2 regions of the Bacillus cereus group sp. RP43 genome follow, and region 1 is predicted to be linked to the other one. Evidence: predicted binding sites of a transcription regulator. Region 1 holds the regulator's gene; the other holds the start of a gene.

Region 1 (15,012 bases):
TACGTTATATAATTCAGTAATCGCATTAGCCGTATTGAAATCATCATCCATCGCTTCTTCGAATGCTACCTGGAATTTTTCCATTTCAGCTAACCATTTTTCATTATGGTCCGTTAAATCCGTACTACTTTCCATACGATGCTTTAAGTTACCGTAAGCTGTTTTAATTCTTTCTAGTCCATTATTAGTACTTTGCAATAAATCTTCACTAAAGTTAATCGGGTGACGGTAATGTACCGATAGCATAAAGAACCTGATTAACTGTGGATCATATTGTTTAATGATATCATGAACTAAAATGAAGTTTCCAAGCGACTTAGACATCTTCTCGTTATTAATATTAATATATCCATTATGCATCCAATAACGTGCAAATGTTTTTCCTGTCAACGCCTCAGACTGCGCAATTTCATTTTCATGATGAGGAAATGCTAAATCTTGGCCACCAGCATGAATATCAATTGTATCCCCTAAATATTTACGCGCCATTGCTGAGCATTCAATATGCCACCCTGGACGTCCTTTCCCCCAAGGGCTTTCCCAGAAGATTTCTCCTTCTTTCGCAGCTTTCCATAAAGCAAAGTCAAGAGGATCTTGTTTCTTTTCTCCTACTTCAATACGTGCACCGTGACGTAAGTCTGCAATCGGTTGATGTGATAATTTACCGTAGCCTTCGAATTCTTTCGTTTTAAAGTACACATCACCTTCTGATTCATATGCATACCCTTTATTCACAAGTTCTTGAATAAATTCAATAATGATATCCATATTTTCCGTTACACGTGGGTGAACCGTTGCATGCTTGCAACCTAGTGCCGTTACATCTTCAAAGTAAGCTTCAACAAAACGATCTGCAATTGTTGGCACATCTTCACCTAATTCATTTGCCGCCTTAATTAATTTATCATCCACGTCAGTAAAATTAGATACATACTGCACATCATATCCTTTATATTCTAAGTAACGGCGTACTGTATCAAATACCATAGGTGGTCTTGCATTCCCAATGTGAATGTAGTTATAAACTGTAGGTCCGCACACATACATCTTTACCTTATTTTCTTCTAATGGCATAAACTCTTCTTTTTGACGCGTTAACGTATTATAAATGTGAATAGTCATTTTTATCCTTCCTTTCTACCTTTACTTCGAGTTGCTTTCTCAATTTATCAAGTTCTGCTTCCATAACCTTTAATTTATCAAAAATCGGATCTGGAAGATCAGAATGATTTAATTCTTGACCAATCTTTACTCCATTTTGAATAACGACTCGGCCAGGTATACCTACAACTGTAGAATGCGCAGGAACTTCCTTCAACACGACAGATCCTGCTCCAATTTTAGAATTCTCTCCAACAGTAATAGAACCTAGTACTTTAGCACCTGTTGCAATTAATACATTATCCTGAATTGTAGGGTGCCTCTTTCCTTTTTCTTTACCTGTACCACCTAATGTGACACCTTGATAAATTGTTACGTTTTCGCCAATTTCACACGTTTCTCCAATTACAACCCCCATTCCATGATCAATGAAAAAACGACGACCAATAGTTGCTCCTGGATGAATCTCAATGCCAGTAAAAAAACGACTAACTTGCGAAATCCAACGTGCCATAAAGAAAAAATTCCTTTTATAAAAAGCATGTGCAATTCGATGGGCCCAAACTGCATGTAATCCAGAGTAAGTTAAAATGACTTCGAAATAACTTCGTGCCGCTGGATCCTGTTCAAAAACGACTTCAATATCTTCCCGAAGCCTCTTAAACATCGATGTTCCCTCCCCTTTATGGGCTGCTTTTTTCCAGTAAACTAACTCCCTTAACTCCCCCTAAATCTTTATACAAGGTGATAAAACTTATACTCACACCCATTTACATGGTATAAAAAAAGACGCCTCTGTCATATAGACAGAGACGCCTTTTAAGCGCGGTTCCACTCTGTTTAGGCTAAAGAAGCCTCAAACTCATCCATGATAACGGTTTACACCGCTTCTGTTTACTTTGCGCCCTAAGACGTTCCGCGAAATACTTCGCTGTTCAACAGAAGACTCGAAGGGGCATTTCAAAAATCCGCTTATAAACCACTTCCAGCCTAAAGGTGGTTCTCTCTGTAAAAAGCCTGATTTTCTACTTCTCCTTCTCGTCGCTTTTCCTTATTAGATTTTAGGTATACTTATTATATTGCTAAACCTAGAAAATGTTAACCAATTACTTTTTGAATACGATTTAAAACTTTTTCTTTTCCAAGAAGAGCAATAGCGTTAGGAAGCTCCGGACCATGTGTTTGTCCAGTAGTAGCAACACGGATTGGCATAAATAGATTTTTACCTTTATGTCCTGTTTCCTTTTGAACTGCTTTAATAGCCGCCTTAACTGCCGCTGGCTCCATTGCTTCTAAAGCTTCTAATTGATCGGCAAATGTACGAAGTACTTCAGGTACTTGTTCACCTTTCAATACTTCTTGTCCCTCTTCTTCATGATCAACATGATCTTTAAAGAACATTTCAGAAAGCTCTACAATTTCAGCTCCAAAGCTCATTTGGTCATGATATAAAGCAATTACATCACGAACCCACGCTTGTTCTTGTTCGCTTAAGTTTTCACCTACGCGACCCGCTTTCACTAAATGCGGTAAGCTTAGTTCAACAACCGTATCTAAATCTTGTTTTTTCATATATTGGTTGTTCATCCATTTTAGTTTTTGAGAATCAAATAATGCAGGTGATTTTGATAAACGAGCTGCATCAAACATTTTGATAAACTCATCTTGAGAGAAGATTTCTTCTTCACCTACTGGCGACCAACCTAGTAATGCAATAAAGTTAAAGATTGCTTCTGGAAGATATCCAAGCTCTTTATATTGCTCAATAAATTGAATAATAGATTCGTCACGCTTACTTAGCTTTTTACGGCTTTCGTTTACAATTAAAGTCATATGACCGAACTGCGGAATATCCCAACCGAAAGCTTCATAAATCATCATTTGTTTTGGCGTGTTTGAAATATGATCATCACCACGAAGTACGTGTGTAATCTCCATCAAGTGATCATCTACTGCTACCGCAAAGTTATAAGTTGGAATTCCATCTTTTTTCACGATAACGAAATCACCAAAATCATTTGAATGGAATGCAACTTCATCTTTTACGATATCTTTAAACGTGTAGTCGCTATCAGCCGGCACACGGAAGCGAATACTTGGAATACGGCCTTCAGCCTCAAAGCCTTTAATTTGCTCCTCAGTTAAATCACGGTGGTTTCCTGCATAACGCGGTGTTTCACCACGAGCGATTTGACCTTCACGCTCTGCCTCTAGCTCTTCTTCTGTCATATAACATTTGTAAGCTAGATCACGCTCTAATAAATCTTCATATAATTTTTTATAAATATCTAAACGCTCTGTTTGACGATATGGTCCAAATTCACCACCAACATCAACACCTTCATCCCAGTCCATACCGAGCCATTTCAAGTATTTTAATTGGCTTTCTTCTCCACCAGCAACATTACGTTTCACATCAGTATCTTCAATACGAATAATAAACTTACCATCTTGATGACGAGCAAATAAATAATTAAATAATGCCGTACGCGCATTTCCGATATGTAAGTGTCCTGTTGGACTTGGCGCATAGCGCACTCTCACTTGCTTTTCCATAATTGGTACACCTTCCAATCTTAATGTCAACACATTCTATAATTGTACACCAAAAAAACGTGATTATCCATCTTACGAATTAAAAACCACTATTTTTTCTGTAATAAAACAACCGCTTGAGAAGCAATCCCTTCTTCTCTACCTGTAAATCCTAATTTTTCTGTTGTTGTTGCCTTTACATTAATATTATCAATAGACGTTTCTAATAGTTCACTAATGCGTTTACGCATACTTTCGATATGCGGTGCCATTTTTGGCTTTTGAGCAATAATTGTACAATCTAGATTTCCTAACTCATAACCTTGTTCACGCACAAATCCCCAAACTTTTTGTAACAATATAGCTGAATCTGCATCTTTAAAGGCAGGATCTGTATCAGGAAAATGCTTCCCAATATCTCCTGCTGCAATTGCTCCTAAACATGCGTCAGCAATCGTATGTAACAATACATCCGCATCCGAGTGACCAATTAATCCTTTCTCATGAGGAATTGTAATTCCGCCGATAATTAACGGTCTACCTTCCGCAAATTCATGTACATCAAAACCTTGTCCAATTCGAAACATTCTTTACATCCTCCTCAATCTAAACTACTTTATGAATTCTATATTATATTGCTATCCCTATAAAGAAAAGCCCGGCAACGGCCGAGCTTTTCTTTACTATAATACCATCACTTCTATTTCTTCTGAACATGAAGGAAGCTTTCAGCAATTAGTAAATCCTCTGGAGTCGTCACCTTAATATTATAGTAACTCCCCTCTACTACGCCTACTTGCTTCCCGACACGTTCTACGAGACTTGCATCATCTGTACCAAGAAAACAACTTTGCTTTGCACTTCTATGAGCTTCTAATAAAAGAGGAACAGAAAATCCTTGCGGTGTTTGAACCGCTTTAAGCTGAGAACGTTCTATCGTTTCAACAACAACACCCTGTTCTACTTTCTTAATGGTATCCTTCACTGGCACCGCACAAATGGAAGCACCATATTTCTCTGCTGCAGTTAATACATCTTGCATCATCTTATTCGTTACGAACGGGCGCGCACCATCGTGTACGAGAACATATTCAACACCACTCACATACTGAAGCGCATTATACACACTATCTTGTCTTTCGGCCCCGCCTTGAATAAATTGCACCTGCTTTTCAACCGGATACTTCTGCATTAACTCCTCAAAATAAGGGCGTTCCTCTTCGTTAATTGCCATGATAATACGTTTACATGCTTTATCTTTTTCAAAAGCACGTAATGTATGCATAATGATAGGTACTCCATTTATAAGTAAGAACAATTTGTTTTTGCCAGCACCCATCCGTTTCCCTTGACCCGCTGCCGGAATAATTAACGTATACATATTAATAATCCTCTACTTATAATGCTTTTTCTAATAATTTACGTTTTGCGAAAATCATACGACCAGCCGATGTTTGCAACACACTTGTAACTAGTACATTAAGTTGCGAACCGACAAATTCTCTACCGTCTTCTACTACAATCATCGTACCATCATCTAAGTATGCAACACCTTGATTTTGCTCTTTACCATCTTTTACAACATAAACACTTAATTCTTCGCCAGGGAGTACGACTGGTTTAATTGCATTTGCTAAATCGTTAATGTTTAACACTGTTACTCCTTGTAATTCAGATACTTTGTTTAAGTTGAAATCATTTGTTACAACAGTTCCACCAGTGATTTTAGCTAACTTTACTAGCTTGCTATCCACTTCTTGGATATCCTCGAAATCACCTTCATAAATTTCCACCGGAATTGGTAGCTCTTTTTGAATACGATTTAAAATGTCTAATCCTCTGCGACCACGATTACGCTTTAAAGCATCAGAAGAATCGGCAATATGCTGAAGCTCTTCTAATACGAATTGTGGAATCACAATTGTTCCTTCTAAAAACTTCGTTTGGCAAATATCCGCAATACGTCCATCAATAATTACACTTGTATCGAGAATTTTCCAATGAGTTGTAGATTTTTCTACCTCTACCTCTTCGTTCTCGCTATTGTTTTTCTTCTTACCTCCGCGCTGGGGTAATGTAAATAATCCTAGCAATTCATTTCTCTTTTTAAATCCTACTTGGAATCCTAAATAACCAAGTAAAAGAGTAAAGAACACTTGTAATACTGTACTAATGACTGGAATCGTGAATTCACGAATTGGTATCAAAATTAAATATGCAACAATAAGACCAGAGATCAACCCTAATGTACCGAATAAAACATCCGCTACCGGTGCCTTTACAAGGGCTTCTTCGATATGTTTAATAAGTTGAACAATATAATCCACAAGCCAAAATGTTGTTAAAAATAAAATAATTGCACCAATAATCGCACGAACGTACGATCCCTCAAGCCAAGGAACAGCACCGACGTCCAATACATTAATAACTTTTGGGATTAGAAAAATCCCTAACGCTCCCCCGATCACTAAAAAGAAGAGCTGCACGATCCTTTTTAACATCCAACCACCTCCTACTCATTATTAACCATTGTTTTGCTAATCAAAACGCCGAATGCAAAAGCGGACGTGTTTTTTTTGTAAATAGTTTTATTTACCAATATACCATATCATATACCAAAAATGTTCTAGTGTCCTTATATTATGGAATCAATGTAATATTCTTAATTGTGTCTACTCATATAGAGATGCTCTTGAATTCTTTTTAGGCCCTCTCGTATTTTCTTCGCCCTAACTTCTCCAATTCCTTCCACATCATCCAATTCATTAATAGTTGCACGACAAACACCTTGCAATGTTTTAAATCGATTAATTAAATTTTCAATGATAAGTGGTGGAACACGAGAAATTTTGCTTGCGATTCGGTACCCCCTCGGTGTCACGCTTTCTTCTAAGCTCATTTGCCCTGGATAGCCGAGCAATTTAACTAAATCGCTATCCTCTAAAAGCTGTGTATTTGCAAGATCTTGTAACTTTTTCAAAATTTGATGGTGATCCTGCGTTTTTTCTTGATAATAATCTTTAATTAATAACGCCGCTTCTGCTTCTAAGTCGGCTAGTAATTCTGTAAGTTGTAAACGAATTAACCTTCCTTCCGTTCCTAACTCATGAATGTAGCTCAATATTTCATTTTTAATACGCAGTACCATTTCAACACTATGTAAAACGTGAACTACCTCGGACATCGTAACGACCTCTTCAAATTCTAGAATGCCCAAATTCGTAATCCCATCATTCCATACAGCTTTATATTTTTCTAACGTTTGAATAGCTTGGTTTGCCTTTGTTAAAATTACACCTATATCTTTTAGTGTATAACGTAAGTTCCCTTGATATAGTGTAATTACGTTACGTCTTTGTGAAATAGCCACAACAAGGCTAGCCGTCTGCTTTGCTACACGCTCTGCCGTTCGGTGACGCATACCTGTTTCAATAGAATCAATGGATGGATCTGGAACTAATTGTGCGTTTGCAATTAAAATTTTGCTCCCAGTTTCATTTAAAATAAGTGCTCCATCCATTTTTGCTAATTCATATAAACTAGCCGGTGAGAATGCACAATTAATGTGAAATCCTCCATCAACAATACTTTTAATTTGCTCATTATACCCAAGAACGATTAACCCTCCAGTTTGCGCACGAAGCACGTTATCTATCCCTTCGCGTAGTGGTGTTCCTGGGGCAACGAGCTGTAGAATGTTAATCATACTTTTGACACGTTGCTTGTTTTCCTCCATAGCCTAGCCTCCTAATGTCAAACGAAGCGCTTCTCCTAAATTAGAAACACCTACTACCTCAATCCCATCTGGAATTGTCCATCCTCCCAAATTTTTTCTAGGAATAATAGCACGTTGAAATCCTAATTTCGCTGCTTCTTGTACACGTTGTTCAATTCTTGATACTCTTCTTACTTCTCCAGTTAGGCCTACTTCTCCTATTACCGCATCGGTTGGTGCAGTAGGTTTATCTCTGAAACTTGAAGCAATACTTAATGCAACGGCTAAATCGATTGCTGGCTCATCTAATTTCAAACCACCCGCGACTTTTAAATATGCGTCTTGATTTTGCAATAATAAACCTGTTCTTTTTTCTAGCACTGCCATAATAAGTGAAACGCGGTTATGATCAATTCCCGTCGCCATTCTTCGAGGATTTCCAAAACTAGTAGGGGAGATTAATGCTTGTATTTCTACTAAAACCGGTCTTGTTCCTTCCATTGAAGCAACCACTGTGGATCCTGCAACTCCAACTGGACGTTCCTCAAGGAAAATTTCAGAAGGATTTAGTACTTCTGCAAGACCTAGTTCCTTCATTTCAAAGATACCCATTTCATTTGTGGAACCAAAACGGTTCTTCACGGCTCGCAAAATACGATATGTATGGTGACGATCTCCTTCAAAGTAAAGAACTGCATCAACCATATGTTCTAGCATACGTGGTCCTGCAATTGCCCCTTCTTTTGTCACATGTCCGACGATAAAAATAGGAATCCCTTTCGTCTTTGCAAGTTTCATTAATTCCGCTGTACATTCACGTACTTGCGCTACACTCCCTGGGGCTGACGTTACTTCAGGTAAATGTATCGTCTGAATGGAGTCAATAACAACAAAAGCTGGATTCATCTCTTCAATGTGCGCTGCAATTCGTTGTAAATCAGTCTCTGCTACAACAAATAGATTACTACCCTTTACATGCAAACGATCTGCACGAAGTTTAATCTGCTTTGCTGACTCCTCACCTGATATGTATAGTACATCATATGAAGAATCGGCTAATTGCGATGAAATTTGTAATAACAATGTTGATTTCCCAATCCCAGGGTCTCCACCAATAAGTACTAAAGATCCATCTACAATCCCGCCACCAAGTACACGGTTAAACTCTTGAAATTTCGTTTCAATACGTGCCTCAGACTTTGTTTCTACCTCTGTTAAGCGTCTTGGTTTTGTTACTTCTGATTGAATTGCATTGGCATAATTAAGGCGTCTTGATGATACAACTGGTTCCATCTCTTCAACAAGCGTATTCCATTGACCACATCCAGGACATTTCCCCATATATTTTGGCGACTGATAACCACATTCTTGACATGTAAATTTTGTTTTCTTTTTAGCCATATCTTTTATAGTTCACTTCACTTTCATCTACAAACGTTTATCCTTCTCGTACAAGAAAGAGGGCTATCGCGTAGCCCTCTTTGTTTGTCTATACTTATTTTACCTTTTCCGCACTATGAATGACAAATGATTCTCCTTCTACATCAAAGATAACTTTTTGTCCTTTCTCAATAGCACCTTTTAACAGTTCTTCTGATAGTCTATCTTCTACATGTTTTTGAATTGCTCTACGAAGCGGACGAGCACCGTACTCTCGATCAAATCCTTTATCAGCAATTGCTGCAATTGCTCCTTCTGTTAAGTGCAATTCAATCTCTTGTTCTTTTAAGCGATTCACTAACTGATTCACCATAAGAGTTACAATTTCTTGAATATGTTTTTTCTCAAGCATATGGAACACGATAATTTCATCAATACGGTTTAAGAATTCTGGACGAAATGCTTTTTTCAATTCATCCATTACTTTACCTTTCATATCTGAATAATCGCGGCTCTCATCTTGTACGTTAAATCCAAGATGTTTATTACGTTTTAATGCGTCTGCACCAACATTAGACGTCATAATAACAATTGTATTACGGAAATCAACTGTACGTCCTTTAGAATCTGTTAAACGACCATCTTCTAATACTTGTAGTAAAATATTAAACACATCAGGATGAGCTTTCTCTACTTCATCTAATAAGACAACTGAATATGGCTTACGACGAACTTTCTCTGTTAATTGTCCACCTTCTTCATATCCAACATATCCTGGAGGAGATCCAACTAAACGAGAAGTAGAATGCTTTTCCATGTACTCAGACATATCGATGCGGATCATTGCATCCTCATCACCGAACATAGATTCCGCTAATGCCCTCGCTAATTCTGTTTTACCTACACCAGTCGGTCCTAGGAAAATAAATGAGCCAATTGGACGTTTCGGATCTTTTAATCCCGCTCTCGCACGACGAACAGCTTTTGCCACAGCTACAACTGCTTCATCCTGCCCAATTAAACGATCATGTAAAATTGATTCCAAGTTTAATAATTTATCTGTCTCTGTTTGTGCAAGTTTAGAAACCGGAATACGTGTCCATGTGGAAACGACATTTGCAATATCTTCTACTGTTACTTCTGAGTTTTCTTGTCCTTGTTTCTCTTTCCACTGACGCTTTGTATCTTCTAACTTTTCACGTAAACGTTGTTCCATATCACGTAAGGAAGCAGCTTTTTCAAATTCTTGGCTTTGTACAGCTGCATCTTTTTCTTTTCTAATTTCCTCAAGCTTCACTTCAAGCTCTTTTAAGTTTGGCGGTGTTGTATAAGAACGTAAGCGCACTTTTGATGCAGCCTCATCAATTAAATCGATTGCTTTATCAGGTAAAAAACGGTCTGTAATGTAACGATCTGAAAGTTTTACAGCCGCATCGATTGCATCATCTGTAATAGATACGCGGTGATGCGCCTCATAACGGTCACGTAAACCTTTTAAAATTTGAACTGATTCTTCTAAGTTTGGTTCATCAACATGAATTGGTTGGAAACGTCTTTCTAATGCCGCATCCTTTTCAATGTATTTACGATATTCATCTAAAGTTGTTGCACCAATACATTGTAATTCACCACGTGCTAAAGATGGTTTTAAAATATTCGATGCATCAATTGCACCTTCCGCCCCTCCTGCACCAATTAACGTATGAAGCTCATCAATAAATAGAATGATGTTACCAGCTTGGCGAATCTCATCCATCACTTTCTTTAAACGATCCTCAAATTCACCACGATATTTTGTTCCAGCAACAACTGTACCCATATCTAATGTCATAACACGCTTATCTCTTAAAGTTTCAGGAACTTCATTATTTACAATTTGCTGTGCTAATCCTTCCGCAATTGCTGTCTTACCTACACCAGGTTCTCCAATTAATACTGGATTGTTTTTTGTTCTACGGCTTAACACTTCAATTACACGTTGAATTTCTTTACTACGTCCAATAACAGGATCTAAGCGATTTTCACGTGCAACAACTGTTAAATCACGTGCTAGACTGTCAAGTGTAGGCGTATTCGCATTTGTTGATGAACCACCTTGGTGACCTGAACTAGCTTCATTACTTCCAAGGAGTTGTAACACTTGTTGTCTTGCTTTATTTAGGCTTACACCTAAATTATTTAAAACACGTGCTGCTACACCTTCACCTTCACGGATTAAACCAAGTAAAATATGTTCTGTTCCAACGTAGGAATGACCCAATTTACGAGCTTCGTCCATAGACAACTCAATAACTTTTTTAGCACGAGGTGTGTAATGTACTGTTTGAGAAGCTTCCGTGCCACGTCCAATTAATGCTTCTACCTCTTTTTGAACTTTCTCTGGACTTAATCCAAGAGCAATTAACGCTTTTGCTGCAATTCCTTCACCTTCGCGTACAAGCCCAAGTAAAATATGTTCTGTTCCAATATTATTATGCCCAATGCGAATTGCTTCCTCTTGAGATAAAGCTAATACTTTCTGTGCTCGTTCTGTAAATCTTCCAAACATCATAGAAATCGCCTCCTACTTGCGCTTAATTTTGTTCAATTCGTAATCGCTCACGGATTAAGGTTGCTCTTCGATAATCTCTTTCTTCTGGTCCTAGAGGTCCTCCTGCATATTGTTGCAAAATGCCCGGCTGAGTAAGAACCATTAACTCAGTTAAAATATTTCTCGATATACCTTGTATATATCCTAAGTCAATACCAAGTCGTACATCTGATAAGCAAGTGGCTGCTTCTGCAGATTGAATTAAACGACTGTTAGCTAGTATTCCGTAAGAACGATATACTTTATCTTCAAGCTCAATACTTGAATTTTGTACAATTAATTCTCTAGCCATTTTTTCTTGATGAATGATTTGTTGAATGACACTCTTTAAATCTGCAATAATATCTTCTTCTGATTTCCCTAGTGTCATTTGATTTGACACTTGAAATATATTACCTAACGCTTCGCTACCTTCACCGTATATTCCTCTTACTACTAACCCTAATTTTTGAATTACTTGTATAATACGGTTAATTCTTTTCGTTAAAACCAGTCCCGGCAAATGAATCATTACCGAAGCCCTTAATCCTGTACCAACGTTAGTGGGGCAACTCGTAATATATCCAAGCGATTCATCAAAAGCATATTCAACCTGTTCCTCGATCCAATTATCTATTTGATTGGCACTTTGAAGCGCCTCTGATAACTGCAAACCTGAAAATAGGCACTGAATCCTAACATGATCCTCTTCATTAAGCATGATACTTATATGTTCACTTTCTGATAGTAGGCATGCTCCGTATTCTGTTCCTGCAAGATTTGGACTAATTAAATGCTTCTCAACTAAAACTCTCCTTTGAAGAGGATTTAATTCATTCATTTTTAATAGTTCAAACGCCCCAAAAGGTTCTACAGGTTTATTTATAAACTTCTTCTTAAATAACTCATGAATCTGTTTAGCTTCTTCCTCGTTTTGCATAGTAGAGAATTGATATTTTTTAAAATTACGAGCCAAACGAATTCGACTACTTAAAACAATATCAGAATCAGGGCCATCCCCCTTCATCCATGGACTAATCGCTTCATTCATAATTCTGTCCAGTGACATAGAACTATTCCCCCTCTCTATGCTCACTAAGCTGATTTTCAAGACCTCGAATTTCATCTCGTACTTCAGCCGCTTTCTCAAATTCCTCTTTCTGTACATATTGTTTCAGATTGAGTTTTAGTTCATCTAATTCTTTCTTTAAGTAGATATTTCCTTCTATACGTTCAGGAATTTTCCCACAATGTTCTGTATGCCCACCGTGAAGACGTTTTAACAATGGTTTTAAATGCCCCTTAAATGTATCGTAACAAGAAGCACATCCAAAGCGTCCCACTTTTGTAAATTGTTCATATGTCATCTTACAATTCGGACATCTTGATATACTTGTATTTGAAAATGCATCTTGCCCTTCTTCAAACATCGCTGGTTCACTATGCAATAATCCGGCTAATAGGTCATGGAATGAAAAATTAGACTGCGGTGATTGAAAGAAAGACGTATAGCCACTTTGTTCTGCACATTGCTCGCAAAGATGAACTTCCGCCTTTTTTCCGTTGATTACTTTTGTATAATGTAAAGTTGCTGGTCTTATATTACAGTTTTGACAAGTCATCGCTATCTCCCACCTTTACAACAGGAACGATCTATCTCATGATACTTTTCATACATTACTAGATTGTTCTCTTTTCTTAATCCATTTAGTAAAAGCACATGTCATCTTTCAAAATTCCTACAATATTAAACTGCATTATCTTAGTTATCATTCTTAACAAAAGTTATATTTATTTATATTTCAGTGTTCTTAACATTGCGCATAATATTCGAGCCCTAAGTTCATCTCGAGAAGGAACATCCATTAATAATACAGAACGATCTAGTACGCTTAGCATAAGTTTAGCTTCACGATTTGTTATAATACCCTCTTCTATTAAACGTATAATCATGCTTTCTGCATTTCCTTGCGCAACACTATGATCAATCATATGAAGCATTTGATCAATAATGTCTATATCGTCATGCAATTTGACTTTTATAATGCGAATGTAACCCCCTCCACCTCGTTTACTTTCTACTACAAATCCTCTTTCTAGCGTAAAACGGGTATTGATTACATAGTTGATTTGAGACGGCACACAATCGAATCGATCAGCGATCTCATTCCTCTTGATTTCAATCACATTATTATTGCTTAAGTCAATAACTTGCTTTAGATATTTCTCAATGATATCAGATATATTTCTCATTTATCCGCCACCTTTATTGACTTTGACTATCTTTGACTTTAATTATATACGTATTAAAAAAATTTGCAACTCTTTTGCTTATTCACTATCCTAGCCACATTTCCCTATCTTTAATCAAAAGGACAATTCTTTAAGTAAAGATTTTTAAAATTACTACGAATTGTAAAAGGAAACACGAAAAAACACAAGTCAAAAGACTTGTGTTTTTATCTTGCTTGGCGACGTCCTACTCTCACAGGGACAAGGTCCCAACTACCATCGGCGCTAGAGAGCTTAACTTCCGTGTTCGGTATGGGAACGGGTGTGACCTCTCTGCCATCATCACCAAACTGATGAAGGTATATTCCTTCAAAACTAGATAACATTGCTTCATATTATATGGTTAAGTCCTCGATCTATTAGTATTCGTCAGCTCCACATGTCACCATGCTTCCACCTCGAACCTATCAACCTGATCATCTTTCAGGGATCTTACTAGCTTACGCTATGGGAAATCTCATCTTGAGGGGGGCTTCATGCTTAGATGCTTTCAGCACTTATCCCTTCCGCACATAGCTACCCAGCTATGCCCTTGGCAGAACAACTGGTACACCAGCGGTGCGTCCATCCCGGTCCTCTCGTACTAAGGACAGCTCCTCTCAAATTTCCTACGCCCACGACGGATAGGGACCGAACTGTCTCACGACGTTCTGAACCCAGCTCGCGTACCGCTTTAATGGGCGAACAGCCCAACCCTTGGGACCGACTACAGCCCCAGGATGCGATGAGCCGACATCGAGGTGCCAAACCTCCCCGTCGATGTGGACTCTTGGGGGAGATAAGCCTGTTATCCCCGGGGTAGCTTTTATCCGTTGAGCGATGGCCCTTCCATGCGGAACCACCGGATCACTAAGCCCGACTTTCGTCCCTGCTCGACTTGTAGGTCTCGCAGTCAAGCTCCCTTATGCCTTTGCACTCTACGAATGATTTCCAACCATTCTGAGGGAACCTTTGGGCGCCTCCGTTACACTTTAGGAGGCGACCGCCCCAGTCAAACTGCCCACCTGACACTGTCTCCCGGGTCGATAAGACCCGTAGGTTAGAATTTCAATACAGTCAGGGCGGTATCCCACCAGCGCCTCCACCGAAGCTAGCGCTCCGGTTTCAATGGCTCCCGCCTATCCTGTACAAACTGTACCAAAATTCAATATCAGGCTACAGTAAAGCTCCACGGGGTCTTTCCGTCCTGTCGCGGGTAACCTGCATCTTCACAGGTACTATAATTTCACCGAGTCTCTGGTTGAGACAGTGCCCAAATCGTTACACCTTTCGTGCGGGTCGGAACTTACCCGACAAGGAATTTCGCTACCTTAGGACCGTTATAGTTACGGCCGCCGTTTACTGGGGCTTCAGTTCAGAGCTTCGCTTACGCTAACCCCTCTCCTTAACCTTCCAGCACCGGGCAGGTGTCAGCCCCTAT
Region 2 (15,012 bases), 4.7 Mb from region 1:
GTTAACAAAATTGGAGACGCTGTTCTTGCTGCAAAAGCGAAGAAGGTATATGTATGTAATGTTATGACGCAAGCGGGCGAAACGAAGGGTTATACTGCTTTTGATCATGTGCAGGCGTTACATGATCATTTAGGTAAACCATTTATCGACACTGCAATTGTAAATAATCGTGATATTCCTCGTGAATTACGTAATTTATATGAGGAAGAAATGTCGGAACCAGTTGTACTGGATACAGATCGTTTTGCTGAACATAATATCGAAATCATTCAAGAGCGATTAGCGAAATATGATGATCGTGTTGTAAGACATGATACATTAAAGTTAGCTTCTATTTTATATTCATTGTTATAAATGTGCGTTGCCTCGTTTGAGGTAACGCTCCTCATTCATATAGGACAAGATTTTTGTTCCAAAGTAATAGTATAAGGAGGTGTTGACTGTGTCATTTGCATCAGAAACAAAGAAAGAGTTGACCAACCTTGAAATGAAGGAATGCTGTGAGAAATCAGAATTATCGGCGTTGCTTCGAATGAACGGATCGCTTTCTTTTTCAAACCGTCGCCTATCTATCGATATTCAAACGGAAAATGCAGCAATTGCAAGAAGGATTTATACGCTTTTGAAAAAGGGATATGATGTGACGGTAGAATTACTTGTTCGTAAAAAAATGCGATTGAAGAAAAATAATGTATATATTGTGCGGCTTGTTGAGAAGTCTCGCGAAATATTAGCAGATCTTCACATTGTTCGAGATGACTTTTCGTTTATTCGAAATATATCGCAGGAATTAATCGAGAAGAAATGTTGTAAACGATCGTATTTACGCGGTGCATTTTTAGCAGGTGGTTCAGTAAATAACCCAGAAACATCATCTTATCATTTAGAGATCTTTTCGTTATATAAGGAACATAATGATTCTATATGTGAACTGATGAACGGATTTGATTTAAATAGTAAGACGTTGGAAAGAAGAAAAGGGTACATTACGTATTTGAAAGAAGCTGAGAAAATTACAGAGTTTTTAAATATTATAGGTGCTCATAATGCACTTTTAAGATTTGAAGATATTCGAATTGTTCGCGATATGCGTAATTCAGTAAATCGTTTAGTTAACTGCGAAACAGCTAATTTAAACAAAACAATTGGTGCAGCGCTAAGGCAAATTGAGAACATCCGCTATATTGATGAGACGGTTGGGCTTGATATTTTGCCAGATAAATTAAGAGAAATTGCACAGTTACGAAGAGATTATCAAGATGTAACATTGAAAGAGTTAGGTGAGATGGTATCCGGGGGGAAAATTAGTAAATCGGGTATTAATCATCGTTTGCGTAAAATCGATGAAATCGCAGAGAAATTACGCGCGGGGGAAACAGTAGCAAAAAAATAAGAGGTTAAAGGGGAAATGGAGCTGTGGTTCAAAAATTGGTTAAAGTTGCATTAAAAAACGGCTTACAAGCACGTCCGGCTGCGTTGTTTGTACAAGAGGCAAATCGCTTTCATTCTGATATTTTCATTGAGAAAGATGGAAAGACAGTTAATGCAAAGAGCATAATGGGGATTATGAGCTTAGCAATCGGAACTGGTAGCATGATTACAATCACAACAGAAGGTTCAGATGCAGAAGAGGCTTTGGAAGCATTAGCTGCATATGTACAATAAAAGGCTATCGCGAATGTGCGATAGCTTTTTTTATTTTGTTACTTGCGGGTAATCGGGTAGTTAGGTGGGGTATGTAGGGGGCTCGTGCTTGTCGGGAATTGTCGGTAAGTCGATATGTTTAGATGGATACTGGTTGGGGTATGCAGGGGGGATACATGATAATAAAAAAGCGCCCTGTAATAGGGCGCTTCCGCTTTTAGTTACATCCAGCTCCAGCGGCTAGAATCTCCGGTCGTTTCGCCCCTTCATTCGAGGCAAAAAGCGCCTCGGAATCAGGGGTTCCAACTTCCTCCTGTTCTGAACGAGCCACTTCTGCTTTTAATTAATTAACGATTTGTAAAGATCTTATCGATTAAACCGTATTCTAGAGCTCTTTCTGCTGTCATGAAGTTGTCACGGTCTGTGTCGCGTTGTAGAACTTCAAGTGGTTGACCTGTGCGGTCAGCAAGAATTTGGTTTAATTTTTCACGTAAGAATAGGATGCGTTTTGCAGCGATTTCGATTTCAGTCGCTTGACCTTGTGCCCCGCCAAGTGGTTGGTGAATCATTACTTCACTGTTAGGAAGAGCGAAACGTTTTCCTTTTTCACCTGCTGCAAGTAAGAATGCACCCATAGATGCAGCCATACCGATACAGATTGTTGATACTTGTGGCTTAATAAACTGCATTGTATCGTAAATTGCCATACCAGCTGTGATAGAACCACCAGGGCTGTTGATATAGATGTGAATATCTTTTTCTGGATCTTGAGATTCCAAGAATAAAAGCTGGGAAACGATTGAGTTTGCTACGTTGTCATCAATTGCGCTACCAAGCATAATGATGCGGTCCTTTAATAGTCGAGAGTAAATATCGTAAGCGCGTTCTCCACGATTTGTTTGTTCAATTACTGTAGGAATTAAATTCATCTGTTATTTCCTCCTTTTAAAGCTTTCTTAGTTTATAATACAATTATGGTCAATGAAGGTCAAACGAAACTACTTTAAATCAAAAAAATATGTAGTTGTAACATGATTTATTCGCTATGTTTTTAAAATTCCCTGCTTATGTATCTTCAACATCATAACCGAATTACATAAATTTAAACGTGATTAAAGGTGTAGAAAAGGCAAAAGAACGCCTTTTTACTGAAGCGTTCTTTCGGTATTTATTCTTTTAAAAGATAGGTTACTTTATTTAAAATTGTTTCGACTTGTTTCGCGTTTTTATTATACATTTCACTTGCTGATTTCGATTTTGTTTCTAAAGAAAATAGTTCAAGATCAGCATGGCATTTTTTTAAAGATGCCAATAGTAAAGGTTTGTTTTGAGGAGAAGGCATTTGGAGTTTATCATTATAAATGTCGATAGTAAGTTGTCCGTATGAATCAACTTGACCGAGAAACACATTTTCAATGACAACACCGAGTTTTTCTAATTCAGAATGTAACCAAGCGCGGTTATGCCCGCTAGCTGAAAGAGGTTCATCTAGTACATTTCCATCCATAATAACAGTTTGCGGTTCTTTTTCATTTGGTACTTTTAAGCTAATGTCTTTTGCTGTGAGTGGTTGGCGATCTTTCTTCAATAATACATTTAATTCTCCGCTCGGTTCCAATACAGCAAATTCAACATCAGCTACGCTGAAAGCATTTTTTCCTCTGAGAAGCTCAAGCAATTCATCACTTGTATACTTTTCTTTCTTTAAGTTATCTTCGAGTATTTTTCCATCTTTTATTAATACGGTAGATTTCCCTTCAAAGAAGTCCCGAGCTGTTTTGTTCTTTAAGGAGAGGATTCCTGTGAAAAAAGGTACCACAGCGAAAATGAGTATTGCAAAGACGCCGTGGAAAAATTTTGAATCGAGCCCTGTAGATACTTGGGCAGCGATGTCACCGATTGTCATTCCGGCTATGTATTCAAAAAAGGAGAGCTGAGAGATTTGTCTTTTCCCTAACCATTTCGTAATAGCGAATAAAATGATTAATATGAATACAGAGCGAAGAATAACGAGTGTCCATTCGGGCAGGTGAGACATAGTCATTTCCTCCAGTCTACTTAAAACCCTTTATATTGAGGTTCTTCACGTTCTAATACTGAAATTCTATCCTTTAAATCAGCGATGACGCTGTCCATTTCTAACATACATTCATGAAATACGCGTTTTGATTCTTCGTCTTGTGAATTTAATGAAAGGGAGCTTAAACTTGCTTGAGCCCCTCTTACACTGGCAAGACAAGTTTTTACGCTAGCGATAACAGTCATGCAAACACCTCTTATCCTTTCGGTTTAAATAGTAATGCTCCAATGAAGCCGAAAATAATCGCTGCTGATACACCTGCGCTCGTTACTTTAAACATACCAGTAATTACGCCGACGATTCCATGTTTTGCAGCTTCTTCCATTGCACCGTGAACGAGGGCGTTTCCGAAACTTGTAATAGGTACAGTTGCCCCAGCTCCGGCGAAATCAATTAATGGTTCATACAAATTGAATCCGTCTAATATAGCTCCAGCAACAACGAGTGTTGCCATTGTATGAGCTGGTGTTAGTTTGCCGACATCAAACATAAGTTGTCCGATTACACATATAAGTCCACCGATGACGAAAGCCCAGAAAAAAATCATTGCGTTGCACCTCCAAATTCAATCGAAACGGCGTGGGCGATACACGGAATCGTTTCTTCTTGTTGGAATGTAAGTGGAGATAGTAAAGCGCCTGTCGCAACGACAAGTATTGTTTTGAATTCTCCTCTTTTCATTCGGTTCAATAAGTGACCGTATACGACCGTTGCTGAACAGCCTGGACCACTTCCGCCGGCTATTACAGGTTGACCTTCTCTATAAATGATGATTCCGCAATCTTGAAATTGCTCGCTCTTTACCTTTGTTCCATGTTTATGTAGTAGGTCGTAAGCAATTTCGCGACCGACATGTCCAAGATCACCTGTTACGATTAAGTCGTAATAAGAAGCGTCAATTTGTCGTTCGCGTAAATGGGCTTCAATCGTATCGACAGCAGCTGGAGCCATCGCGCCTCCCATATTAAACGGATCTGTTAAACCCATATCAACAACTCGCCCAATTGTGGCGGAAGTAACTCTTGGACCATTTCCTGTATCACTTAAAATCGCTGCACCTGCACCGGTCACTGTCCATTGTGCAGTAGGGGGCTTTTGTCCACCATATTCAGTTGGATAACGGAATTGTTTTTCCACGGCAGTGTTATGGCTTGATGCTCCAGTTAATAAATATTTTGCGCCTTTTGCATTTACAATACTTGCGCCGAGCGCTAATCCTTCCATAGAAGTAGAGCAAGCTCCAAATAATCCAAGGTAAGGTGTTCCGAGTGTACGACATGCAAAACTCGTTGGGGTTATTTGATTAATTAAATCTCCGGCGAGTACGAATTGAATATCGTCTTTCCGAAGTTTTGCTTTCTCTGTAGCACGGCTGCAAGCTTCTTCAAATAAAATCTTGTGAGCCTTTTCGTAAGAATCTTGTCCAAGCCATAAATCTTCATGGAGGGTGTCGAAGTCTTCAGGGATATTACCTTTCGCTTCAAATGGTCCACCGACTACCCCGGTTGAGATAATGACTGGTTTGTTTTCAAATACCCATGTTCGGTGTCCTTGTAACATTTATAGCCCTCCCCATTGAACGAGAATCGTTTTAATAAGTGCGATGACGAAAGCGGAAAATACACCAAACAAAATAACAGACCCAGCCAATTTAAACATGTTCCCGCCAACACCAAGGACGAACCCTTCCGTTCGGTGTTCAATACATGCAGCAATAACAGAGTTTCCAAATCCAGTAACAGGTACAGCTGTGCCTGCCCCGGCAAATTGTCCAAAGCGATCGTATATACCGAATCCAGTTAGTAACATGGAAATGAAAATTAGAGTTGCTACTGTCGGATTCCCTGCTGAGCGCTCAGTGAAATCAAAATACGTGATGTAAAAAGTAGAAATAAGTTGTCCGATGAAGCAAATGAAACCACCAACGAAAAAAGCTTTTATACAATTTTTTAAGACAGGACGCTTCGGTTCTCGTTCTTGCTCGAATTTTTTATATTCCTGTTGTACCGGTGTTAAGTTTTTATCTTTACTGGACATTTGAATCCTTCCTTTTCTTTTAGAAAGCTTAAATATTAGATCCCATTTCTGATTGAATGAGTTTCAATTGTTCTTTAATGCCATCCTTGCTTACTTTCTTGTTCTTAATTTTGTTTTCAAGTTCTTCTAGGAGCATAAAAATCTTTTTGTCTGTACTTACATGAATATCGAAAGTAGGGTTTTCATCACTTAATTTCTTTTTTAATTTACTTCGTAAAGGCTTTAAACCAAATCTTTCGTGATGTTCAGGTTTGACGGCTATGTAAAGATCTAAATTGGTATTAACTGCGGTAGCTTTTATAATTCCATCTATAGCGAGGGCTTTTTTCTTAGCGTCTTGCGATATAGATTGATTAAAGGATTCTGTACTCATTTTTGTTAACTTTGGGCCCTTTTTTTCATCTGTTCGCTTAGCTTCTTCTTTCTTTACTTTTTTATCTAACGGGCTATTATCGCATCCGGTAAGTGAACCGAATAGAAGAACAAATAACGCGGCTATGAGTCCGAGTTTTCGCATTATAATCATTCCATTTCTATTGCAGTATGTAATTTGAGAGAAAAAGGATGATTGCATATCATCCTTTTTCTCAAATTGTGTACCATTAGATGAAATGGCACTTTTGGTTATTGCTGTGTGTATTGTGGTTCTTCTTGCTGGACTTCTTCAACACGTGGGTTTAAAGAGTCAATAATTGTTTGTGTTTGTTGCGCAGCTGTTTGGAAAAGTTGCTTTGCTTGTTGGTTATCCGTATCAAGAGCGAATCCCTCTAAGCTAGCTTGTGCACTTTTTAATCCAGAAACAGTTTGCTTTAGTTTTGTAATTACAGTCATTGAATGAAGCCCCCTTTGGAATATCAATTCAAAGATTATAATTTGTGGGTTCGGGTGAATTTATGTTTGGAAAATTTAGGGGAAGGATATGTTTTATAGGCTCCTAGCTAAGGTATATAAAGGATTAAGGGGATATTTTTATTGATTTAGATGGATTTTATTGCTATTATTATGAGAAGAAAATAAGCAGGTATTTACTTGTTGTATTTCACTTCTATTAGAGATTTTTCGCAAGAAATTAAATGTGGAAAAGCGGAATAGAAGAAGGCTTAAAACTTTGATAATAAACGGTTTATAAAATTTTATCATGCGCCCATAGCTCAGTCGGATAGAGCGGTGGTTTCCGGTACCACGTCTGCCGGGGGTTCGAATCCCTCTGGGCGCGTCAAAAAGTCCTAACTTACGTTTTGTAGGTTAGGACTTTTTTTATTTCCCTCTTGTTATATCTAGTAATAAGATTTACTATTAGTACTTGGTAATAATGTTGTTCTTTATTATTTTCTTTCAATATTATTCGTTTTTCGGTTGTAAGATGTAAATCTCATTAATACATATAAATTAATAATATTTTGGAATGGGTGTCTGCGATAGGATTCTCCTTTTACCAAACTTATTGTACAATAGAAACAAGGGGGAGATTAGTTTGAAGGCAAGTCTTTTACAAGAACAAAGCTTACGTTTGGCAATGACACAAGAGTTAAGGCAAGCGATTACAATGCTCCAGTATAATGTACAAGAATTATCGGAGTTTTTGTATGAGCAATCGTTAGAGAATCCCCTTATTGAGTTAGGTGGTTTTGAGAGGGAGAAGAAAAAGAGCTCTAACACAAGTAAAAGTACCGGCAAACAAGTCGATAATCAAATGGAAATCTACAGTGTGGATTCTACAACGATTCAGCAACATTTATTAAATCAGCTACAGTATTATAAAATAGAAGAAGAAGAGCGAAAAGTAGCTTCTTTCATTATTATGAACATGGATGGAAATGGGTATTTACAAGAAACGAATGAAGAGTTAGCGGATCTCCTTTCCGCGCCGATTCATGTAGTCGACCGCTCTGTTGAGCTTGTCCAATCACTCGAGCCAGCAGGGGTAGGAGCACGTAATATTCAGGAATGTCTAACCTTACAATTGAAGCGCTTACAAAGACGGAATGGATTAGCGGAAGAGGTTATAGAGGATCACTTTGCTTATTTCGTGAAGAAAGATTGGCGAAAGCTCGTTCAAGTGCTGAAGTGTAGTAATGAGGAATTGCAGAGTGCGGTAAATTGTATAACATCATTACAACCAAAGCCAGGTCTTGCATTTTCTTCTGATAAACCACTTTATATTGTGCCTGATATGGCGGTGAAAAAAGATGGTGATCGTCTCGTTTTACAAATGAATGAGAGAAATATGCCAAGAATTGAAATTCATTCTGAGTATAGTGCGCTTCTTAATAATAGTGAGAGTGAAGTAGCATCTTATGTATCAGAAAAGTATCAGCATGTGCAGTGGATTATGCGCAGTTTGAAACAGAGAAAACAAACGCTTCTGCAAGTAATGGGCATTATAATGGAAAAACAGCGTGATTTCTTCTGGGAAGGTCCAGCATATTTAAAACCACTTGCTTTAAAAGAGGTAGCGGAAGAACTAAGTGTGCATGAGTCTACAATTAGTCGTGCAACGCGTAATAAATATGTGCAAACGCCGCACGGTTTATTTGAAATGAAAGCATTCTTTAGTACTGCTGTTTCGACGACGGAGGATGAAGCTATTTCGACGAAGCGGGTGAAACAATTTATTCAAACACTTGTGGAAGCGGAGAATAAGAAAAAGCCACTTTCGGATCAAAAGATTTCAAAATTATTAGAAGAAGAGCATGAAATCGTTATTTCTCGAAGAACAGTTGCGAAATATAGAGAACAGATGCATATTCCAGCTTCGTCTCTAAGAAAAACAATTGGATAGGTGAAGAAGATGAAAGTTGTACTATATACAAAAAAAGATTGTGGTCTTTGCGTGAAGGCGAAACAAGTTTTAAAGGAAGTACAATGTGAATATTCTTTTCAAATCGAGGAAATAGATATATATGAAGATAATGACCTTTTAGAGAAATATCATTTAATGATTCCGGTTGTAGAAATAGGTGGAAAACAGGTGGAATATGGTAACATTCACAAAGGTGTCATAATAAACTATATAAACAATGCAGTTAAGAGTTGAATAAGTTTCTATCTCCTGTTACAATAATACACGTAGCAGGGATTATTTTTTTAACCTATGTGGGACATAAAATGTCACTACGGGACGCAAAGTGACCACGAGGGAAAATGAACCAATGTAGTGAGGAGAAAAGATATGCGCTCATGGATTCAGAACACAAAAAAATTATTACCTGATCTGCTACCTGTTATGCAAACGAGAATGCAAGTGCTTCAATACATTAGGCTCATGCAGCCGATTGGAAGAAGAAACTTATCAGCAAGTCTCGGTATGACAGAACGAGTATTGCGAAGTGAAGTTCAAGTTTTGAAAGAACAAAACTTAGTTCACGTCGCTTCTTCTGGAATGACTTTGACAGAAGAAGGAACAGCTTTAGTTCTTGCTTTGGAAGACTTTATGAAAGAAATTTCCGGGTTAAAGGTTTTAGAAAAACAACTTAAGGAAACATTAGACTTGGATGAAGTTTTCGTTGTCCCTGGTGATAGTGATGAATCACCTTGGGTCAAACTGGAGATGGGCCGTGCTTGTGTGACTTGTATAAAAGACCGTCTGACAGTGAATAATATCGTTGCTGTGGCTGGAGGAACTACGCTAGCTGCTGCTGCGGACATGATGCAACTTGATTGCAAAGATTTACATATGCTATTTGTCCCAGCACGTGGTGGAATTGGAGAAGGTGTTGAGTTAGAAGCCAATACCATTTGCGCCAAAATGGCACAAAATACGATGAGTAATTATCGCTTATTGTATGTTCCAGATCACGTTAGTAGCGAAGCATATGCGTCTATTGTAACAGAGCCCTCCGTGAAAGAAGTTCTTGAGTTGATTCGATCTTCCAATATCGTCATTCATGGAATTGGTGATGCGTTAACAATGGCACGTCGCAGAAATACTTCAGAAGCAGATTGGTTAAAGATTCAGGCAAGCGAAGCAGTTGGCGAAGCTTTCGGTTACTACTTTAATGAACAAGGAAATGTTGTTCATAAAGTAAGAACAGTTGGTATGCAACTTGAAGATTTACAACATGTATCTCACGTTGTTGCAGTCGCTGGAGGTTCTTCAAAGGCAAAGGCAATACAGGCTGTAATAAAGCAAGGGCACACTTCAATTCTAATTACAGATGAAGGTGCAGCAAAACAGTTAACAAAGGGTATTACCCTTTAAATATAATCCCCCAAGGAGGAAATTCAAATGACTAAAATTGGTATTAATGGATTTGGACGTATCGGACGTAACGTATTCCGCGCAGCTCTTAACAACTCTGAGGTAGAAGTAGTAGCAATCAACGACTTAACAGATGCTAAAACATTAGCTCACCTTTTAAAATATGACACAGTTCACGGAACTTTAAATGCAGAAGTATCTGCTAACGAAAACAGCATCGTTGTTAACGGTAAAGAAATTAAAGTTATCGCTGAGCGTGACCCAGCTCAATTACCATGGAGCGACTACGGAGTAGAAGTAGTAGTAGAATCTACTGGCCGTTTCACTAAAAAATCAGACGCTGAGAAACACTTAGGTGGATCAGTTAAGAAAGTTATCATCTCAGCTCCAGCTTCTGACGAAGATATCACTGTAGTTATGGGTGTTAACCACGAACAATACGATGCAGCTAACCACAACGTAGTATCTAACGCTTCTTGTACTACAAACTGTCTAGCTCCATTCGCTAAAGTATTAAACGAAAAATTCGGCGTAAAACGCGGAATGATGACAACAATTCACTCTTACACTAACGACCAACAAATCTTAGACTTACCACACAAAGATTTACGTCGTGCTCGTGCAGCAGCTGAAAACATGATCCCAACATCTACTGGTGCTGCTAAAGCTGTAGCATTAGTATTACCAGAACTTAAAGGTAAATTAAACGGTGGCGCTGTACGTGTTCCAACTGCTAACGTTTCTCTTGTTGACTTAGTTGTTGAACTTGACAAAGAAGTAACAGTTGAAGATGTAAACGCAGCATTCAAAGCAGCTTCTGAAGGCGAATTAAAAGGTATCCTTGGATATAGCGAAGAGCCATTAGTATCTATCGACTATAACGGATGCACAGCTTCTTCTACAATCGATGCTTTATCTACAATGGTAATGGAAGGTAACATGGTTAAAGTACTTTCTTGGTACGATAACGAAACTGGTTACTCTAACCGCGTAGTAGACCTAGCTGCATACATGACTTCTAAAGGTCTTTAATTCTTAAGTATATAAGCAATCAATGACAAAACGAGGGAGAGGGTTTGTTCCCTCTCTCTCTTCTTTCGTTTTAGAAGCAAATGTGTTAAGCTTTTGAATGGGTTTTGTCAATCCTAACTAGTAGTCGGAGGGAAATCCAATGAACAAAAAATCAATTCGTGACGTAGATTTAAAAGGTAAGCGTGTATTTTGCCGCGTTGATTTCAACGTACCTATGAAAGAAGGCAAAATTACAGATGAAACTCGTATCCGTGCAGCTCTTCCTACAATTCAATATTTAGTAGAGCAAGGTGCGAAAGTAATTTTAGCAAGTCATTTAGGCCGTCCAAAAGGTCAAGCAGTAGAAGAATTACGTCTTACTCCAGTAGCAGCACGTTTAGGCGAGCTTCTTGGTAAAGATGTTAAAAAAGCGGACGAAGCATTCGGACCAGTTGCACAAGAAATGGTTGCAGCAATGAACGAAGGCGACGTATTAGTTCTTGAAAACGTACGTTTCTATGCGGGCGAAGAAAAGAACGATGCAGAACTTGCGAAAGAATTTGCAGCTCTTGCTGATATCTTCGTAAACGATGCATTCGGTGCAGCTCACCGTGCTCACGCTTCTACAGCAGGAATCGCAGACTACCTACCAGCAGTATCTGGTTTATTAATGGAAAAAGAGTTAGATGTACTTGGAAAAGCACTTTCTAACCCAGAACGTCCATTCACAGCTATCATTGGTGGTGCGAAAGTAAAAGATAAAATCGGTGTAATTCGTCATCTATTAGACAAAGTAGATAACTTAATCATCGGTGGCGGACTTGCTTATACATTCGTTAAAGCTTTAGGTCATGAAATTGGTCTATCTCTATGTGAAAACGACAAAATTGAACTAGCTAAAGAATTTATGCAACTTGCAAAAGAAAAAGGCGTAAACTTCTATATGCCAGTTGATGTTGTAATCACAGAGGAATTCTCTGAAACTGCAACAACTCAAATCGTTGGTATCGACTCTATCCCTTCTACATGGGAAGGCGTGGACATCGGTCCTAAAACACGTGAAATTTATGCAGATGTAATTAAAAACTCTAAGCTTGTTGTATGGAATGGACCAATGGGTGTATTCGAAATGACTCCATTCGCAGAAGGTACAAAAGCAGTAGGACAAGCATTAGCAGATGCAGAAGATACATACTCTGTTATCGGCGGTGGTGACTCTGCAGCAGCTGTTGAAAAATTCGGTATGGCTGATAAAATGAGCCACATTTCTACTGGCGGCGGTGCGTCATTAGAATTCATGGAAGGCAAAGAGCTTCCAGGTGTAGTTTGTCTTAACGACAAATAAGTAGCAGCCAAAGAAAAAGGACGGTGCAAAGCATGCGTAAACCAATTATCGCAGGTAACTGGAAAATGAATAAAACTCTAGCTGAAGCAGTTAGCTTCGTAGAGGAAGTTAAAGGTCAAATCCCAGCAGCTTCAGCTGTTGATGCAGTAGTTTGCTCTCCAGCTCTATTCTTAGAGCGCTTAGTAGCGAATACTGAAGGAACTGACTTACAAGTAGGTGCACAAAACATGCACTTCGAAAAAAATGGTGCATTCACTGGCGAAATTAGCCCAGTAGCACTTAGCGACTTAAAAGTAGGATACGTAGTACTTGGCCACTCTGAGCGTCGTGAAATGTTTGCTGAAACAGACGAGTCAGTAAACAAAAAGACTCTTGCAGCATTTGAACATGGTTTAACACCAATCGTTTGTTGTGGTGAGACTTTAGAAGAGCGCGAAAGCGGAAAAACATTTGATCTAGTAGCAGGTCAAGTGACAAAAGCACTTGCAGGTTTAACAGAAGAGCAAGTTAAAGCAACTGTTATCGCTTATGAGCCAATCTGGGCTATCGGTACAGGTAAATCTTCTTCTTCTGCAGATGCAAATGAAGTATGTGCGCACATCCGTAAAGTTGTTGCAGAAGCTGTTTCTCCAGAAGCTGCAGAAGCTGTTCGTATTCAATACGGCGGTAGCGTAAAACCAGAAAACATTAAAGAGTATATGGCACAATCTGACATCGACGGCGCTTTAGTTGGCGGTGCTAGCTTAGAGCCTGCTTCGTTCTTAGGTCTTCTGGGGGCGGTAAAATGAGAAAGCCAACAGCTTTAATCATTCTTGATGGTTTCGGACTACGTGAAGAAACTTACGGGAATGCTGTAGCACAAGCTAAGAAACCTAATTTTGATGGTTACTGGAACAAATTCCCTCACACAACGCTTACAGCTTGTGGTGAGGAAGTAGGTCTTCCAGTAGGTCAAATGGGTAACTCTGAGGTTGGTCACTTAAATATCGGTGCAGGTCGTATTGTATATCAAAGCTTAACACGCGTAAACGTTGCAATTCGTGAAGGTGAGTTCGATCAGAATGAAACTTTCCAAAATGCAATTAAAAGCGTGAAAGAAAAAGGTACTGCTCTTCACTTATTCGGTTTACTTTCTGATGGTGGTGTGCACAGTCACATGAACCATATGTTTGCTCTTCTTCGCTTAGCAGCAAAAGAAGGCGTGGAGAAAGTTTATATCCATGCATTCTTAGACGGCCGCGATGTTGGACCACAAACAGCAAAAGGTTATATCGATGCAACAAATGAAGTAATTAAAGAAACAGGTGTAGGACAATTCGCGACTATCTCTGGTCGTTATTACTCCATGGACCGTGACAAGCGTTGGGATCGCGTAGAAAAATGTTACCGTGCTATGGTGAATGGTGAAGGACCTACTTATAAATCAGCAGAAGAGTGTGTAGAAGACTCTTATGCAAATGGTATCTACGATGAATTCGTATTGCCGTCTGTAATTGTTAACGAAGATGACACGCCAGTTGCAACAATCAATAATGATGATGCAGTTATCTTCTATAACTTCCGTCCAGACCGTGCAATTCAAATTGCTCGTGTATTTACAAACGAAGACTTCCGTGAGTTCGATCGTGGTGAAAAAGTACCTCACATTCCTGAATTCGTTTGTATGACACATTTCAGTGAAACTGTAGATGGTTACGTGGCATTCAAGCCAATGAACCTTGATAACACATTAGGTGAAGTTGTTGCGCAAGCGGGATTAAAGCAACTTCGCATCGCGGAAACTGAAAAGTATCCGCACGTTACATTCTTCTTTAGCGGTGGTCGTGAGGCTGAATTCCCAGGAGAAGAGCGTATCTTAATTAACTCACCGAAGGTTGCAACGTATGACTTGAAACCTGAAATGAGCATTTACGAAGTAACGGACGCTTTAGTAAATGAAATCGAAAATGATAAACATGATGTTATCATTCTTAACTTTGCAAACTGTGATATGGTTGGCCATTCTGGGATGATGGAACCAACAATTAAAGCAGTAGAAGCAACTGACGAATGTTTAGGAAAAGTTGTAGAAGCGATTCTTGCAAAAGATGGTGTAGCACTTATTACTGCTGACCATGGTAATGCTGATCAGGAGTTAACTGCTGATGGTGGCCCAATGACAGCTCATACAACTAACCCGGTTCCTTTCATCGTTACAAAAAATGATGTTGAGCTTCGTGAAGGTGGTATTTTAGGAGATATCGCCCCAACAATGCTTACACTTTTAAATGTGGAACAACCGAAAGAAATGACAGGTAAAACAATTATTAAATAATTTGCTTATATAAAAAGGAGAGAATTTATTATGTCAACAATTATTGATGTTTATGCTCGCGAAGTCCTTGACTCTCGTGGTAACCCAACTGTAGAAGTAGAAGTTTACACAGAAAGCGGCGCATTCGGACGCGCTATCGTACCAAGTGGTGCATCTACTGGTGAGCACGAAGCAGTAGAATTACGTGACGGTGACAAATCTCGTTACCTTGGTAAAGGTGTTATGAACGCAGTAAACAACGTTAACGAAGCAATCGCTCCAGAAATCGTTGGTTTCGACGTAACTGACCAAGCTGGTATCGACCGTGCTATGATCGAATTAGATGGCACTCCAAACAAAGGTAAACTAGGTGCTAACGCTATCCTTGGTGTATCTATGGC

What was found. Region 1 encodes CtsR, which represses protease genes until heat stress. Its sites were predicted from a motif close to ATGGTCAATAAAGGTCAAACA; they were not measured.
Positions count from the first base shown of each region.
Region 2: a site for CtsR is predicted at 2,619-2,639, ahead of clpP (ATP-dependent Clp endopeptidase proteolytic subunit ClpP). Genes of this name have one in related genera too.

Region 1 covers NZ_JARVHQ010000001.1:5,049,552-5,064,563, forward strand. Annotated here, with positions in the region: gene cysS (cysteine--tRNA ligase) at 1-1,122, opposite strand, end outside; gene cysE (serine O-acetyltransferase) at 1,103-1,768, opposite strand; T-box leader at 1,907-2,152, opposite strand; gene gltX (glutamate--tRNA ligase) at 2,200-3,657, opposite strand; gene ispF (2-C-methyl-D-erythritol 2,4-cyclodiphosphate synthase) at 3,747-4,223, opposite strand; gene ispD (2-C-methyl-D-erythritol 4-phosphate cytidylyltransferase) at 4,337-5,017, opposite strand; gene QCI75_RS26270 (PIN/TRAM domain-containing protein) at 5,034-6,137, opposite strand; gene disA (DNA integrity scanning diadenylate cyclase DisA) at 6,299-7,372, opposite strand; gene radA (DNA repair protein RadA) at 7,376-8,752, opposite strand; gene clpC (ATP-dependent protease ATP-binding subunit ClpC) at 8,847-11,282, opposite strand; gene mcsB (protein-arginine kinase McsB) at 11,305-12,369, opposite strand; gene mcsA (protein-arginine kinase activator protein McsA) at 12,374-12,922, opposite strand; gene ctsR (transcriptional regulator CtsR) at 13,092-13,553, opposite strand; rRNA gene rrf (5S ribosomal RNA) at 13,767-13,882, opposite strand; rRNA gene QCI75_RS26310 (23S ribosomal RNA) at 13,932-15,012, opposite strand, start outside.
Region 2 covers NZ_JARVHQ010000001.1:358,799-373,810, forward strand. Annotated here, with positions in the region: gene QCI75_RS01730 (gluconeogenesis factor YvcK family protein) at 1-354, shown strand, start outside; gene whiA (DNA-binding protein WhiA) at 443-1,393, shown strand; gene QCI75_RS01740 (HPr family phosphocarrier protein) at 1,417-1,665, shown strand; gene clpP (ATP-dependent Clp endopeptidase proteolytic subunit ClpP) at 1,992-2,573, opposite strand; gene QCI75_RS01750 (DUF421 domain-containing protein) at 2,813-3,682, opposite strand; gene QCI75_RS01755 (DUF1657 domain-containing protein) at 3,703-3,909, opposite strand; gene spoVAE (stage V sporulation protein AE) at 3,921-4,271, opposite strand; gene spoVAD (stage V sporulation protein AD) at 4,268-5,284, opposite strand; gene spoVAC (stage V sporulation protein AC) at 5,285-5,761, opposite strand; gene QCI75_RS01775 (YhcN/YlaJ family sporulation lipoprotein) at 5,790-6,278, opposite strand; gene QCI75_RS01780 (DUF1657 domain-containing protein) at 6,386-6,592, opposite strand; tRNA gene QCI75_RS01785 (tRNA-Arg) at 6,902-6,977, shown strand; gene rpoN (RNA polymerase factor sigma-54) at 7,236-8,543, shown strand; gene QCI75_RS01795 (glutaredoxin family protein) at 8,553-8,798, shown strand; gene cggR (gapA transcriptional regulator CggR) at 8,934-9,962, shown strand; gene gap (type I glyceraldehyde-3-phosphate dehydrogenase) at 9,990-10,994, shown strand; gene QCI75_RS01810 (phosphoglycerate kinase) at 11,134-12,318, shown strand; gene tpiA (triose-phosphate isomerase) at 12,351-13,106, shown strand; gene gpmI (2,3-bisphosphoglycerate-independent phosphoglycerate mutase) at 13,103-14,632, shown strand; gene eno (phosphopyruvate hydratase) at 14,663-15,012, shown strand, end outside.